3 regions of the Escherichia fergusonii ATCC 35469 genome follow, and region 2 is predicted to be linked to each of the others. Evidence: predicted binding sites of a transcription regulator. Region 2 holds the regulator's gene; each other region holds the start of a gene.
The links. Region 2 encodes sigma-54, which starts transcription at its own class of promoters, with help from an activator protein. Its sites were predicted from a motif close to GTTGGCACANNTTTCGCTNT; they were not measured.

Region 1: a site for sigma-54 is predicted at 2,657-2,676, ahead of glnA (glutamate--ammonia ligase). Genes of this name have one in related genera too.
Region 3: a site for sigma-54 is predicted at 3,444-3,463, ahead of hypA (hydrogenase maturation nickel metallochaperone HypA). Genes of this name have one in related genera too.

The regions. Positions count from the first base shown of each region.
Region 1 covers NC_011740.1:4,000,622-4,005,180, reverse strand. The annotation lists gene glnL (nitrogen regulation protein NR(II)) at 1-992, opposite strand, end outside; gene glnA (glutamate--ammonia ligase) at 1,166-2,575, opposite strand; gene typA (ribosome-dependent GTPase TypA) at 2,948-4,559, shown strand, end outside.
Region 2 covers NC_011740.1:3,262,669-3,267,227, reverse strand. The annotation lists gene rapZ (RNase adapter RapZ) at 1-687, opposite strand, end outside; gene ptsN (PTS IIA-like nitrogen regulatory protein PtsN) at 733-1,224, opposite strand; gene hpf (ribosome hibernation promoting factor) at 1,344-1,631, opposite strand; gene rpoN (RNA polymerase factor sigma-54) at 1,654-3,087, opposite strand; gene lptB (LPS export ABC transporter ATP-binding protein) at 3,135-3,860, opposite strand; gene lptA (lipopolysaccharide ABC transporter substrate-binding protein LptA) at 3,867-4,424, opposite strand; gene lptC (LPS export ABC transporter periplasmic protein LptC) at 4,393-4,559, opposite strand, start outside.
Region 3 covers NC_011740.1:359,989-364,547, forward strand. The annotation lists gene hypE (hydrogenase maturation carbamoyl dehydratase HypE) at 1-808, opposite strand, end outside; gene hypD (hydrogenase formation protein HypD) at 805-1,926, opposite strand; gene hypC (hydrogenase 3 maturation protein HypC) at 1,926-2,198, opposite strand; gene hypB (hydrogenase nickel incorporation protein HypB) at 2,189-3,061, opposite strand; gene hypA (hydrogenase maturation nickel metallochaperone HypA) at 3,065-3,415, opposite strand; gene hycA (formate hydrogenlyase regulator HycA) at 3,629-4,090, shown strand; gene hycB (formate hydrogenlyase subunit HycB) at 4,233-4,559, shown strand, end outside.

The sequences.
Region 1 (4,559 bases), 740 kb from region 2:
TCAATTTTGCCTGAATGCTGATCAATCAAATTACGGGCGATGGATAAGCCAAGCCCGGTGCCACCTTCGCGGCCGCTGACCATCGGGTAAAACAGCGTATCCTGCAAATGAGGCGGAATGCCTGGCCCGTTATCTTCCACATCAATCCGCGCCGCCAGCCGATAGCGCTCGCCGTGTAAGGTCAGTTGAAACGCGGTGCGGGTACGCAGAATGATTTCACCACCTTCCGGCCCCAGCGCCTGTAGCGCATTGCGCACAATATTCAGCAAGACCTGTTCAATTTGATCCGGGTCGTGCGCCAGTTCCGGCAGGCTGGGGTCGTAATCACGAATCAACCGCACGTTGTCCGGCAGTTCCATCGACACCAGCGTCACCACGCGTTCAGCCACTTTGTGAATACTTTCGGTAACGCGCGTACCGGGCAGTTGCGGCCCCAACAGACGGTCGACCAGATTTCGCAACCGATCCGCCTGTTCAATAATCACTTTGGTATATTCCAGCAGTGACGGGTCAGGTAATGCTTTGCTGAGCAACTGCGCCGCACCACGTAAACCGCCAAGCGGATTTTTAATCTCATGCGCCAGGCCGCGCACTAAATCACGGGCAGCAACCTGCTGGGCGTGCTGTAGCTGTTCCTGACTTAAGCGGCGCTGGTTATCCATCGGTGCCATCTCCAGCAGGATCATGCCGTCCGGCATACGCTGGGCCGTCACAGAAAGGATATGCGAGCGCCCGTCGATGACCAGCGTCACTTCGTTATCGGTAAAACCTTGCCCCGCCTCCAGACTTTCTTGCATCAGCTCGATATTTAATGAGAAGTAGCTCAACAGTTCCGGTAACGGCGTACCAAACAATTTGCGGGAGCTTTGGGCGAGCAGTTGTTGCGCGGCGGGGTTGGCGTAATGGATCGCCAGGTTGTCATCGATTAACAAAATACTGTTAATCAGCGAGTTGAGGATCTGCCCAGCATCGGGCTGCGTGCCTGTTGCCATAAAGCAGTCTCCTGAACAGGTTGCACCATTTTAGTGCATTATAGCTTTTTACGGATAAAAAGCGCGAAGCATCAGAGAATTGACGGAGAAAAAAGCCCATGCAGAGATGGGCTGAAAGTTTCCACGGCAACTAAATCCCGGCGTTGTTGCGCCGGGTAGTACAACTTCAACTATTAGACGCTGTAGTACAGCTCAAACTCTACCGGATGCGGAGTCATACGCACGCGGTCATTTTCTTCGCGACGCAGAGCGATGTACGCATCAATGGCTTCGTCAGTGAACACGCCACCGGCTTTCAGGAACTCGCGGTCCAGATCCAGTTCGTTCAGTGCTTCTTCCAGAGAGCCTGCAACCTGTGGGATCTCTTTCGCTTCTTCTGGCGGCAGGTCATACAGGTTTTTGTCCATGGCTTCGCCCGGATGGATCTTGTTCTTGATACCATCAAGACCGGCCATCAGCAGGGCAGCAAAGCACAGGTACGGGTTAGCCGCTGGGTCCGGGAAACGGACTTCGATACGACGTGCTTTCGGAGAAGAAACCACCGGAATACGGATAGACGCAGAACGGTTACGCGCAGAGTAAGCCAGCATTACCGGTGCTTCGTAGCCCGGGACCAGACGCTTGTAAGAGTTGGTGGTCGGGTTTGCCAGGGCGTTAATTGCTTTAGCGTGTTTGATTACGCCGCCAATGTAGTACAACGCCTGCTCAGACAGACCTGCATATTTGTCGCCCGCGAATAGGTTGACGCCGTTTTTAGACAGTGACATGTGGCAGTGCATACCAGAGCCGTTATCACCGAACATCGGTTTTGGCATAAAGGTCGCGGTTTTACCGAAGCGGTGCGCCACGTTGTGCACAACATATTTGTAGATCTGAATTTCGTCAGCTTTTTTGGTCATGGTATTGAAGCGGGTTGCCACTTCGTTCTGACCAGCAGTCGCTACTTCGTGGTGATGGGCTTCGACCACCAGACCCATCTGTTCCATCACCAGACACATTTCAGAACGGATATCCTGAGCCGAGTCTACTGGCGGAACCGGGAAGTAACCGCCTTTCACTGCCGGACGGTGACCTTTGTTACCACCTTCATATTTGGTGGAGGAGTTCCATGCACCTTCGATATCGTCGATGGCAACATGAGAACCGGAGATAGACGCGCCGAAACGGATGTCATCGAACAGGAAGAATTCAGGTTCTGGCCCGAACAGTACGGTGTCGGCAATGCCAGTAGAACGCAGATAATCTTCAGCGCGCTTCGCGATGGAACGCGGGTCACGGTCATAGCCTTGCAGGGTGCCAGGTTCAAGGATATCGCAACGGATAATCAGGGTAGAGTCCGCGAAGAACGGGTCAATCACTGCGGTGGATGCGTCTGGCATCAGCACCATGTCGGATTCGTTAATGCCTTTCCAGCCGCCAATCGAGGAGCCGTCAAACATTTTTCCTTCTTCGAAGAATTCAGCATTCACCTGATGAGCAGGGATAGTGACGTGCTGTTCTTTACCTTTGGTATCGGTGAAGCGCAAATCAACAAACTTCACTTCGTGCTCGTTCAGCATCGTCAGTACGTGTTCAGCGGACATACTTTAACTCTCCTGGATTGGTCATGGTCGTCGTGGTAACGAAATCTGCAATTATTTTGGCCGTGTCGCCGTAAAAAAGATAAAGCGAAATCTGTGCCAACTTTTAAATTGCCCCTAAAAGGCGTTATCATGCGCACCATCGTGCAAAAGGGCTGCACCACGATGTGAATGTTGCACCAATATAGTGCTTCAATGGAAACATTAAGCACCATATTGGTGCAATGACCTTTGGATAACCCTTTTTATGCTCCGTGAAAGCGATCACAAAGGGACTCTGCAATACTTGTTTGCGGAGGATGTTTGTGATCCTGTTTTGTAGTGCGATTAATCCGTGTACAATAACGCGCTATTTCTAATGCCTGAGGCAAAGTTGTGATCGAAAAATTGCGTAATATCGCCATCATCGCGCACGTAGACCATGGTAAAACCACCCTGGTAGACAAGCTGCTCCAACAATCCGGTACGTTCGACTCTCGTGCCGAAACCCAAGAGCGCGTGATGGACTCCAACGATTTGGAGAAAGAGCGTGGGATTACCATCCTCGCGAAAAACACCGCTATCAAATGGAATGATTACCGTATCAACATCGTTGATACCCCGGGGCACGCCGACTTCGGTGGTGAAGTTGAACGTGTAATGTCCATGGTAGACTCAGTGCTGCTGGTGGTTGACGCATTTGACGGCCCGATGCCGCAAACGCGCTTCGTAACCAAAAAAGCGTTTGCTTACGGCCTGAAGCCGATTGTTGTTATCAACAAAGTTGACCGCCCTGGCGCGCGTCCTGATTGGGTTGTGGATCAGGTATTCGATCTGTTCGTTAACCTCGACGCGACCGACGAGCAGCTGGACTTCCCGATCGTTTACGCTTCTGCGCTGAACGGTATCGCCGGTCTGGACCACGAAGATATGGCGGAAGACATGACCCCGCTGTATCAGGCAATTGTTGACCACGTTCCTGCGCCGGACGTTGACCTTGACGGTCCGTTCCAGATGCAGATTTCTCAGCTCGATTACAACAGCTATGTTGGCGTTATCGGCATTGGCCGCATCAAGCGCGGTAAAGTGAAGCCGAACCAGCAAGTTACTATCATCGATAGCGAAGGCAAAACCCGCAACGCGAAAGTCGGTAAAGTGCTGGGCCACCTCGGTCTGGAACGTATCGAAACCGATCTGGCGGAAGCTGGCGATATCGTGGCGATCACGGGCCTGGGCGAACTGAACATTTCTGACACCGTTTGCGACACGCAAAACGTTGAAGCGCTGCCGGCACTCTCCGTTGATGAGCCGACCGTTTCTATGTTCTTCTGCGTTAACACCTCACCGTTCTGCGGCAAAGAAGGTAAGTTCGTAACGTCTCGTCAGATCCTGGATCGTCTGAACAAAGAACTGGTACACAACGTTGCGCTGCGCGTAGAAGAAACCGAAGATGCCGATGCGTTCCGCGTTTCTGGCCGTGGCGAACTGCACTTGTCTGTTCTGATCGAAAACATGCGTCGTGAAGGTTTCGAACTGGCGGTATCCCGTCCGAAAGTTATCTTCCGTGAAATCGACGGTCGTAAACAAGAGCCGTATGAAAACGTGACTCTGGACGTTGAAGAACAGCATCAGGGTTCTGTGATGCAGGCGCTGGGCGAACGTAAAGGCGACCTGAAAAACATGAATCCAGACGGTAAAGGCCGCGTACGTCTCGACTACGTGATCCCAAGCCGTGGTCTGATTGGCTTCCGTTCTGAGTTCATGACCATGACTTCTGGTACGGGTCTGCTGTACTCCACCTTCAGCCACTACGACGACGTACGTCCGGGTGAAGTGGGTCAGCGTCAGAACGGCGTACTGATCTCTAACGGTCAGGGTAAAGCGGTAGCGTTCGCGCTGTTCGGTCTGCAGGATCGCGGTAAGCTGTTCCTCGGTCACGGTGCCGAAGTTTACGAAGGTCAGATTATCGGTATTCACAGCCGTTCTAACGACCTGACTGTAAACTGTC
Region 2 (4,559 bases):
CCATAACTCAAGGTAGCTACGTGTCTGGTAGATAAAATTGTGTACTTCTGTGTGCCTGTCGAGAAACGCGGCGACAGGCTTGTCGAGGCCCGTCATCGGTCGCAGTTTCGGATCCCAGTGCGGGTTAGGCAGGAAGCGCACATCAAACACATAATCTGCATCGATAGGAATACCGTGCTTGAAGCCGAAGGACTCAAAGACCATCGTCAGTTCACGCTCACGTTTACCCAGCAGGCGGGTACGCAGCATTTCTGCCAGTTCATGAACAGACATTTCGGAGGTATCGACAATAAGATCTGCCCGAGAGCGCAGCGGCTCCAGTAGATCACTTTCTTTGTCGATCGCGCTTTCCAGTGACAGATTTTTACTGGAGAGCGGGTGCAAACGGCGCGTGTCGCTATAACGGCGAATAAGCGTGTTGCGGTCGGCATCAAGAAACAGCAGTTGCGGAGAAAAAGCTTCCGGCAGGTTTGTCATCGCCTGTTCAAAAATCTCCGGCGATTCCGGCATATTGCGCACATCAATGCTGACGGCGGCAGATATCTCTCGCTCAGCCAGGGTGCGAGCAAGATCGGGCAGCAGGACTACGGGGAGGTTATCCACGCAATAAAAACCCATATCTTCCAACGCCCGCAGGGCAACGGATTTACCAGACCCTGAGCGACCGCTGACGATCATCAGTACCATGTACTGTTTCTCCTCACTACATCAAAAGGGGAGCCCCCGGTGGTGCTACGCCTCATTCTGATCCCCTTCGGTATCAGTAATGATTTTGTACAACTCCTCGTCACTTTGGGCGGCGCGCAGACGGCGACAAATAGTTTTATCGGCCAGGCGTTTTGCCACCAGCGACAGGGTGTGTAAATGCGTTTTGGTTTGATCTGCGGGTACCAGCAAGGCAAAAAGCAGATCAACAGGCTGGTTATCGATAGCATCGAAAGCAATAGGTGTTTCCAGTTGCACAAACACTCCAACGGCACGAAGCGTATCTTCTTCCAGCTTGCCATGAGGGATGGCGATACCATTGCCGATCCCGGTACTCCCCATTTTTTCTCGTGTCAGTATGGCTTCAAAGACCACTTGTGGTGGCAGGCTTAATTGTTTTGCCGCCAGTTCACTGATGATCTCCAGCGCACGTTTTTTACTTTGGCAGTGAACACCACTGCGCGTACATTCCTGGTTAAGTACACTACTGAGTTGTAGGGTCGTATCGTTATTTATCATAATTTCACCTAAGAACCTGCCCGTTAAGTTATCTGGGATCAGGTTCGGAGCGCTAACTGTACAAACGGCCCGTTGCGTTACACAACAGGCCCTCCTGCACCCGTTAACTGCCCGGACGATTAGTGTTGTTTCAGTTTATCTTTATGCTTAGTCAGTTGTCTTGCCAGTTTATCAATTAAGCCATCAATGGCGGCGTACATATCCTGACCTTCCGCACTGGCATGAATTTCTCCACCGTTTACATGCAGTGTCGCATCCGAGGTATGGGTAACTTTCTCCACCTTCAGCACAATATAAACCTGATTGATCCGGTCAAAATATTGTTCCAGTTTTGCGAATTTGGTGGTGACAAAGTCGCGCAGAGCATCGGTAATTTCGACGTTATTTCCAGTGATGTTTAGCTGCATAGTGTCTTCCTTATCGGTTGAGTCAAACCAGTTGTTTACGCTGATTTGACGGCGGAATGGATAAAGACTCTCGGTACTTCGCAACGGTGCGGCGCGCCACCATGATACCCTGTTCAGAAAGCATAGTTGCTAACTTGCTGTCACTCAGAGGTTTCGCGGGATTTTCTGCCGCTATCAGTTTCTTCACCAGCGCCCGAATCGCCGTTGATGAGGCTTCGCCTCCGCCTTCGGTATTAACATGGCTGGAAAAGAAATACTTCAGTTCAAAAATGCCTCGTGGACTGTGCAGATATTTCTGCGTGGTCACACGGGAAATCGTCGATTCGTGCATTTCGACGGCCTCGGCGATATCTGCCAGCACCATCGGTTTCATAAATTCTTCGCCTTGCTCAAAGAAGGCTTGCTGTTGTTCTACGATGCAGCGGCTGACGCGCAGTAATGTGTCGTTACGGCTTTCCAGACTCTTTATAAGCCATTTCGCATCCTGTAAGTTGCTGCGAATAAATTGGCTGTCGGCGTCATTACGTGCACCATTACACATTGCTGCATATTGTTGGTTAATTTGCAGACGAGGAATACTGTCGCTGTTGAGCTCCACTGTCCAGTGACCGTTATGTTTACGCACCAGCACATCCGGGATCACATATTCTGGCTCTCCCGTCTGGATCGACTGACCGGGACGGGGATCCAGAGACTGGATCAAATTAACCGCTTCTTTCAGCACATCTTCTTTCAGCCGCGTAACACGCATCAAGCTGCGAAAGTCATGATTTGCCAGTAGATCCAGGTGATCGCTGATGATTAATCGGGCTTCATCCAGCCAGGGGGTTGATTTGTCAAACTGGGAAAGTTGGATCAGCAAACAGTCACGCAGATCTTTTGCTGCGACACCGACAGGATCAAAACGTTGGATTCGTTTGAGAACGGCTTCGATCTCTTCGATGTCGATCTCTTCATCACCCATGCTTTCGAGAATATCTTCCAGCGAGACAGTGAGATAGCCGGTTTCATCAACAGCATCAACGATTGAAGTCGCAATAGCTCGATCGGTATCGGAAAAGGGCGTCAGCTCAACCTGCCACATCAGGTAATCTTGCAATGTCTGGGTTGTCTCACCCTGATAGACCGGGAGTTCGTCATCGATGTAATCACCACTGGTGCCCGATGGCGTACCTGCGGTATAGATTTCATCCCAACTGGCGTCGAGTGGCAGCTCCTCTGGCATCTCTTTTTGTTCGAGTGCGTCAGCGGTGTCCAGTGCTTCGCTATCCTGGGGCTGCTGAGTATCAACTTCTTCGTGAAGGTCGGTTTGCTCGAGCAGGGGGTTACTTTCCAGCGCCTGCTGAAGTTCTTGCTGGAGTTCCAGCGTCGACAATTGCAACAGACGAATCGCCTGTTGTAACTGAGGCGTCATCGCCAGTTGTTGGCTAAGCCTGAGTTGCAAACCTTGCTTCATGTTCAGAATCGTACTCTCCTGCTAAAACGTCGCAATTCTCTACCCTATCAGAGTCTGAAGTCTTCCCCAAGGTATACACGCTTAACGTGCTCGTCGTGTAAGATTTCTGTTGGTGTGCCGTGGGCGATCAAATGCCCCTGACTGACGATATATGCGCGTTCACATACAGCCAGCGTTTCACGCACGTTGTGGTCGGTAATAAGCACACCCAGACCACTATCTCGCAAGTGTTCAATAATGCGTTTGATATCGATAACAGAGATCGGGTCAACACCGGCAAAAGGTTCGTCAAGCAGAATGAATTTGGGATTGGCAGCCAGTGCACGGGCAATCTCCACGCGGCGGCGCTCGCCCCCGGAGAGTGACTGCCCCATGCTGTCGCGCAGATGTTCTATATGGAACTCTTCCATCAATTCGTTGGCGCGATCTTCACGTTGCTCATTGGTCAGATCATCACGAATTTGCAGTACAGCCATTAGGTTATCGTAAACGCTAAGACGACGGAAAATAGAGGCTTCCTGCGGTAAATAGCCAATGCCACGACGCGCGCGCGCATGGAGCGGCAGCAGACTAATATCTTCGTCGTCAATAATAATATTACCCGCATCGCGCGGCACAATACCGACAACCATATAGAAAGTCGTGGTCTTACCGGCACCGTTTGGGCCGAGCAAACCGACAATTTCACCAGAGTTTACGGTCAGGCTGACGTCTTCTACGACGCGGCGACCTTTGTACGCTTTTGCCAGGTTTTTTGCAGTTAATGTTGCCATAACGAATTAATTACCCTTTTTCTGCGCCGGGGCCTGGCCTTTATTGTTTTTATCCTGCAATTGCGATGGCACCAGAACGGTGGTTACGCGTTTGCCTTTATCGCTGAAGGCCTGCATTTTCTGTTCTTTCACCAGGTAAGTGATCTTGTCGCCTTTAATGTTGCTATCGACTTGTTGTAGATAAGCATTACCAGTGAGCACGACGAAATCTTTCGCCAGTTCGTAGTGCATCTTGGAGGCATGACCTTCGACCGGTTTACCGTTATCCTGCATTTGATAGAAGGTGGCCGGGTTACCGTAACCGTCGATCACTTCCTTACCTTGTTCACCACCCGGACGGGTGACGACCACTTTATCGGCATTGATCTTAATGGTGCCCTGGGTCACGACGACATTACCGGTGAAGGTCACGACGTTTCCCTGCATATCCAGAGACTGCTGATCAGATTCAATATGAATCGGCTGTTCAGTGTCACCAGTTACGGCGAGGGCCGGAATACTGGCGGCCAGAAGTGCGCTGGCAAGCGCAAGATTAAGGCTGTGTTTGTTTATTTTGAATTTCATATGAGGTTCTAACCTTTTCAATCAGCTCGGCGTTCTTGCTGCGTAAGTTGCCGCGCATTTTCAGGCCGCTGGAGTTAAATGTCGTACCGTATAACGTGACGAGATCTTCAGAAGTTACATCCTGCGTGATCAAGT
Region 3 (4,559 bases), 1.7 Mb from region 2:
CAAAGTTAAGGGCGTCCAGCCCCAGCAGTTCGCAAACGCCGCGCACGGCAGGTTTAACTGGCAACGCTGATTCAGAAATTTCAATACCGCAACCGCAGGCTGCCGCGAACTCATGAACTACCGCGTTCACTCCACCACGGGTGGCATCACGCAACGCTTTCACGCCGGGAATGTCACGCAGCGTCTGAATAAGCGGCGTCAGCACCGCGCAGTCGCTGACCAGTTCGCCATCCAGCCCCAGTTGCTCACGCAGGTTAAGGATAGTCGCCCCGTGGTCTCCGAGTGTACCGCTAACCAGCAATACATCGCCTGCGGTTAGCGTTTGTGCGCCCCAGTGAATATTCGCCGGAATTGCGCCCATGCCAGCGGTGTTGATAAACAGTTTATCTGCCGCGCCGCGCTGCACCACTTTAGTGTCGCCAGTAACGATGGCAATGCCTGCAGCGCGGGCGGTTTCTGCCATGCTGGTCACCACGGCTTTTAGCGTCTCCATCGGTAATCCTTCTTCAAGGATAAATCCACAGGAGAGATAGCGCGGAATAGCGCCACTGACCGCTACGTCGTTCGCGGTGCCGCAAATCGCCAGCTTGCCGATATTGCCACCAGGAAAGAACAGCGGGTCGATGACGTAGCTGTCGGTGGAGAACGCCAGACGGTCGCCTTCCGCCACCAGTTGCGCCAGATCAAGGCGCGCCTGGTCTTCCTGTTCTGCCAGCCACGGATTGGCAAAAGCTTCCATAAACAGGCTGTTGATTAATTGCTGCATCGCCTGGCCGCCGCTGCCGTGGGCGAGTTGGATATTATTCACGCTTCACTCTCCTGCTGACGATACTGATACCACGCGGCGCATGCTCCTTCGGAGGAAACCATCAGCGCGCCAAACGCGGTTTGAGGATTACAGGTGTTACCAAACAGCGGGCATTGATGCGGCTTACATTTGCCCGTTAATACTTCGCCACAACGTGCGCGCGGGTCATCGCAAACCTGCTGCGGTGCCGGGCGGAAATGCGCTTCGGCGTCAAATCGTTGATAGTCCGGCGTCAGGTGTACACCAGAAGATTCAATCACGCCTAAGCCGCGCCATTCGCTGTCGCCGTTGACGCAGAAGACATCCGCAATCGCCTGTTGCGCCAGCAGGTTACCGGCATCTGGCACCACCCGCCGATACTGATTTTCTACCTTGCTGTGGGCCGCTATTTTCTGCTCCACCAGCATGACCACGCCTTGTAGTAGATCAAGCGGTTCGAATCCAGCAACCACCAGAGGACGATGAAAATCACTGGCGATAAAATTATAGGCGTCGGTGCCGATAACCATACTGACGTGGCCCGGCGCGAGGAACGCATCGATACCGTTATCCGGCTGTTCCAGCAAACTGCGTAGCGTTGGGATCAGCGTAATATGCTGGCAGAAAAAGTAAAAATTTTGCACACCGCGGGCTTTCGCCTGTTGCAGAGTGATGGCCGTCGTCGGCATGGTGGTTTCAAACCCTAAGCCGAAGAACACCACTTTACGAGTTGGATTCTCCTGCGCCAGTTTCAACGCATCCATTGGCGAGTAAACGATGCGAACATCGGCACCGCGCGCTTTTGCCTGTAACAGCGACCCCTGTTTCCCTGGTACGCGCATGGCGTCGCCAAAGGTACAGAAGATGACTTCCGGATGGCTGGCAATCTCCACGCAGGTGTCGATTCTTCCCATCGGCAGTACACATACCGGGCAACCCGGACCGTGGATAAACTCAACGTTCTCCGGCAGTAACTGGTCGAGGCCGAATTTAAAAATGGCGTGGGTATGGCCGCCGCACACTTCCATAATCCGCAGAGGGCGTTCAGCGGTGTAAGAGAGATGTGAAGCACGTTCGCGTAGATGCTCAATTAACTGCATCACCTGTTCCGGCGCGCGATATTCATCAACAAAACGCATTATTTTTCCTCGCCATACAACAGCGCGCCGACATCCGGCTCAACGTCAAACATGTTTTGTAAGGCGTCGAGGGTGTCGCGCGCTTCGGCTTCATTAATTACGCTCATGGCAAAGCCAACGTGAACCAGTACCCACTGGCCCACGCGTGGCTGACCGTTTTCATCGCAGCTGCCGACTAACGTTAGGTCGACGTCGCGCTGAATACCGCAGACGTCGACTTTCGCCTGGTTGCCGTCAATGGTGCGGATCTGGCCGGGAACGCCTATGCACATCGCTGTGTCTCCAGCCAGTTCAGCCACTGGTCCATCCCTTCGCCGCTGGTGGCTGAAATAAGGATGATTTCAATTTCTGGATTGACTTCGCGGGCGCAGGCGATGCACTTCTCAACGTCGAAATTGAGATACGGTAGCAGGTCAACTTTGTTGAGCAGCATCAGTGAGGCGGCGGCAAACATATGTGGATATTTCAGCGGTTTGTCTTCACCTTCGGTAACGGAAAGCACCGCCACTTTGTGTTTTTCACCGAGATCGAAGCTCGCCGGACATACGAGGTTGCCAACGTTTTCGATAAACAGAATACCGTTATCGTCCAGTGGCAGGCGCGGCGCGGCGTCGGCGATCATCTGTGCGTCAAGATGGCAACCTTTACCGGTATTCACCTGAATCGCTGGCGTGCCGGTAGCGCGAATGCGCGCGGCATCGTTCACGGTTTGCTGGTCGCCTTCAATCACCGCACACGGAACGTTATCTTTCAGGCGCATTAAGGTTTCAGTCAGCAGCGTGGTTTTACCGGAACCAGGGCTGGAAACCAGGTTGAGTACCAACTGATTGCGGGCAGCAAAGCGCGCGCGGTTGCGTTCAGCCAGACGGTTGTTTTTGTCCAGCACGTCAATTTCGACTTCCAGCATCCGACGCTGGCTCATGCCCGGCGCGTGAGTGCCCGCTTTGCCATGACCGTAATGCAGGTCGCCTTCTTCAGTCTGGCTGGGGGTAAATTCAGGCGCTTTAATGCCGGTGATTTTCATCTTCGGGCGTGCCGCCGGGGCAAATGGCGCGCTACGAAACGCGGAATGAGGGTTATGTTCATCACCCTCGATATACAGGTTGCCTTCACCGCAACCGCATGTTGTACACATCGCTCACTCCTGGTCTATTTCTATCCGCCGAATCTGTAAACCGTCGTCTGCCACAATCTGTAGCATGTCACCATGACACTGTGGACAGCGGCGGACGCGCTGGGTCAGTAGCGTCACATACTGTTGGCATGTTTCACACCAGCATTCGGCCTCTTGTTCTTCGAGGTGCAGTTTACAACCTTCCGCCACGCTGCCGCGGCAAACCAGATCAAAACAAAAGGCAAGAGAGCTGGTTTCGACACAAGAAAATGCGCCAATTTTGAGCCAGACCCCAGTTACGCGTTTTGCGCCGTGTTTTGCGGCCTGCTGTTCGATCAATTCCAGTGCCCGTTGGCAGAGGGTTATTTCGTGCATATTGCCTCCCGTCATCGTATCTCCGGGATAAGCAATATTTGTGCCATCCTGTTTTAATCGCTACAGCCTCTGGTGACGATAATGACGAAATGACATGTCATCACAGCGTCAAAAATCACAGTGATTCAGGTGATTTACTGATAAAACAATGAGTTAAAAAATGGCATGAAAAATGCTTATAGCTGGTCGTCTCTGTTAACCGGGTAACCTGACATGACTATTTGGGAAATAAGCGAAAAAGCCGATTACATCGCGCAGCGGCACCGTCGCCTACAGGACCAGTGGCATATTTACTGCAACTCACTGGTCCAGGGGATCACGCTATCAAAAGCACATTTGCATCACGGAATGAGTTGTGCGGCAGAAAAAGACCTCTGCTTCGTTCTCTTCGAACACTTCCGTATCTACGTCACCCTGGCGGATGGTTTTAATAATCACATCATTGAGTATTACATCGAATCCAAAGAGCCCAACAGTAAACAACTGATTGGGCGAGCAGAGTTGTCAATAGACGGCAAGATAGACGGTGAGATCAGCAACCGTGATCGCGAGCAAGTGCTTGAACACTATCTCGGCAAAATCGCCCGCGTCTATGACGGCCTGTATGCCGCTGTAGAAAGTAATGCGCCAGTGGATCTGGGCTTACTGATTGATGAGCAAAACCCGGTCGTATAAGCCGCCGTTTTGTCCGTATAGCGCCGTCACGGGCGTTGTACTGCATCACAACTAACTGGAAATGGGCGTGTCGAGGGATGTCAAAAATGACATCTCATCGGCATGTTTTCGTCAAAAATGACAATCACCTGAGGAATGACTGGTGAATCGTTTTGTAATTGCTGACTCCACGCTCTGTATCGGCTGTCACACCTGTGAAGCTGCCTGTTCAGAGACGCATCGCCAGCATGGGCTGCAATCTATGCCGCGCCTGCGAGTGATGTTGAATGAAAAAGAATCTGCGCCACAACTTTGCCACCACTGTGAAGATGCACCCTGCGCAACGGTCTGCCCGGTTAACGCCATCACCCGCGTTGATGGGGCTGTGCAGCTAAATGAAAGTCTGTGCGTAAGCTGCAAACTGTGCGGCATCGCCTGCCCGTTTGGCGCAATCGAATTTTCCGGCAGCCGTCCGCTGGATATTCCGGCA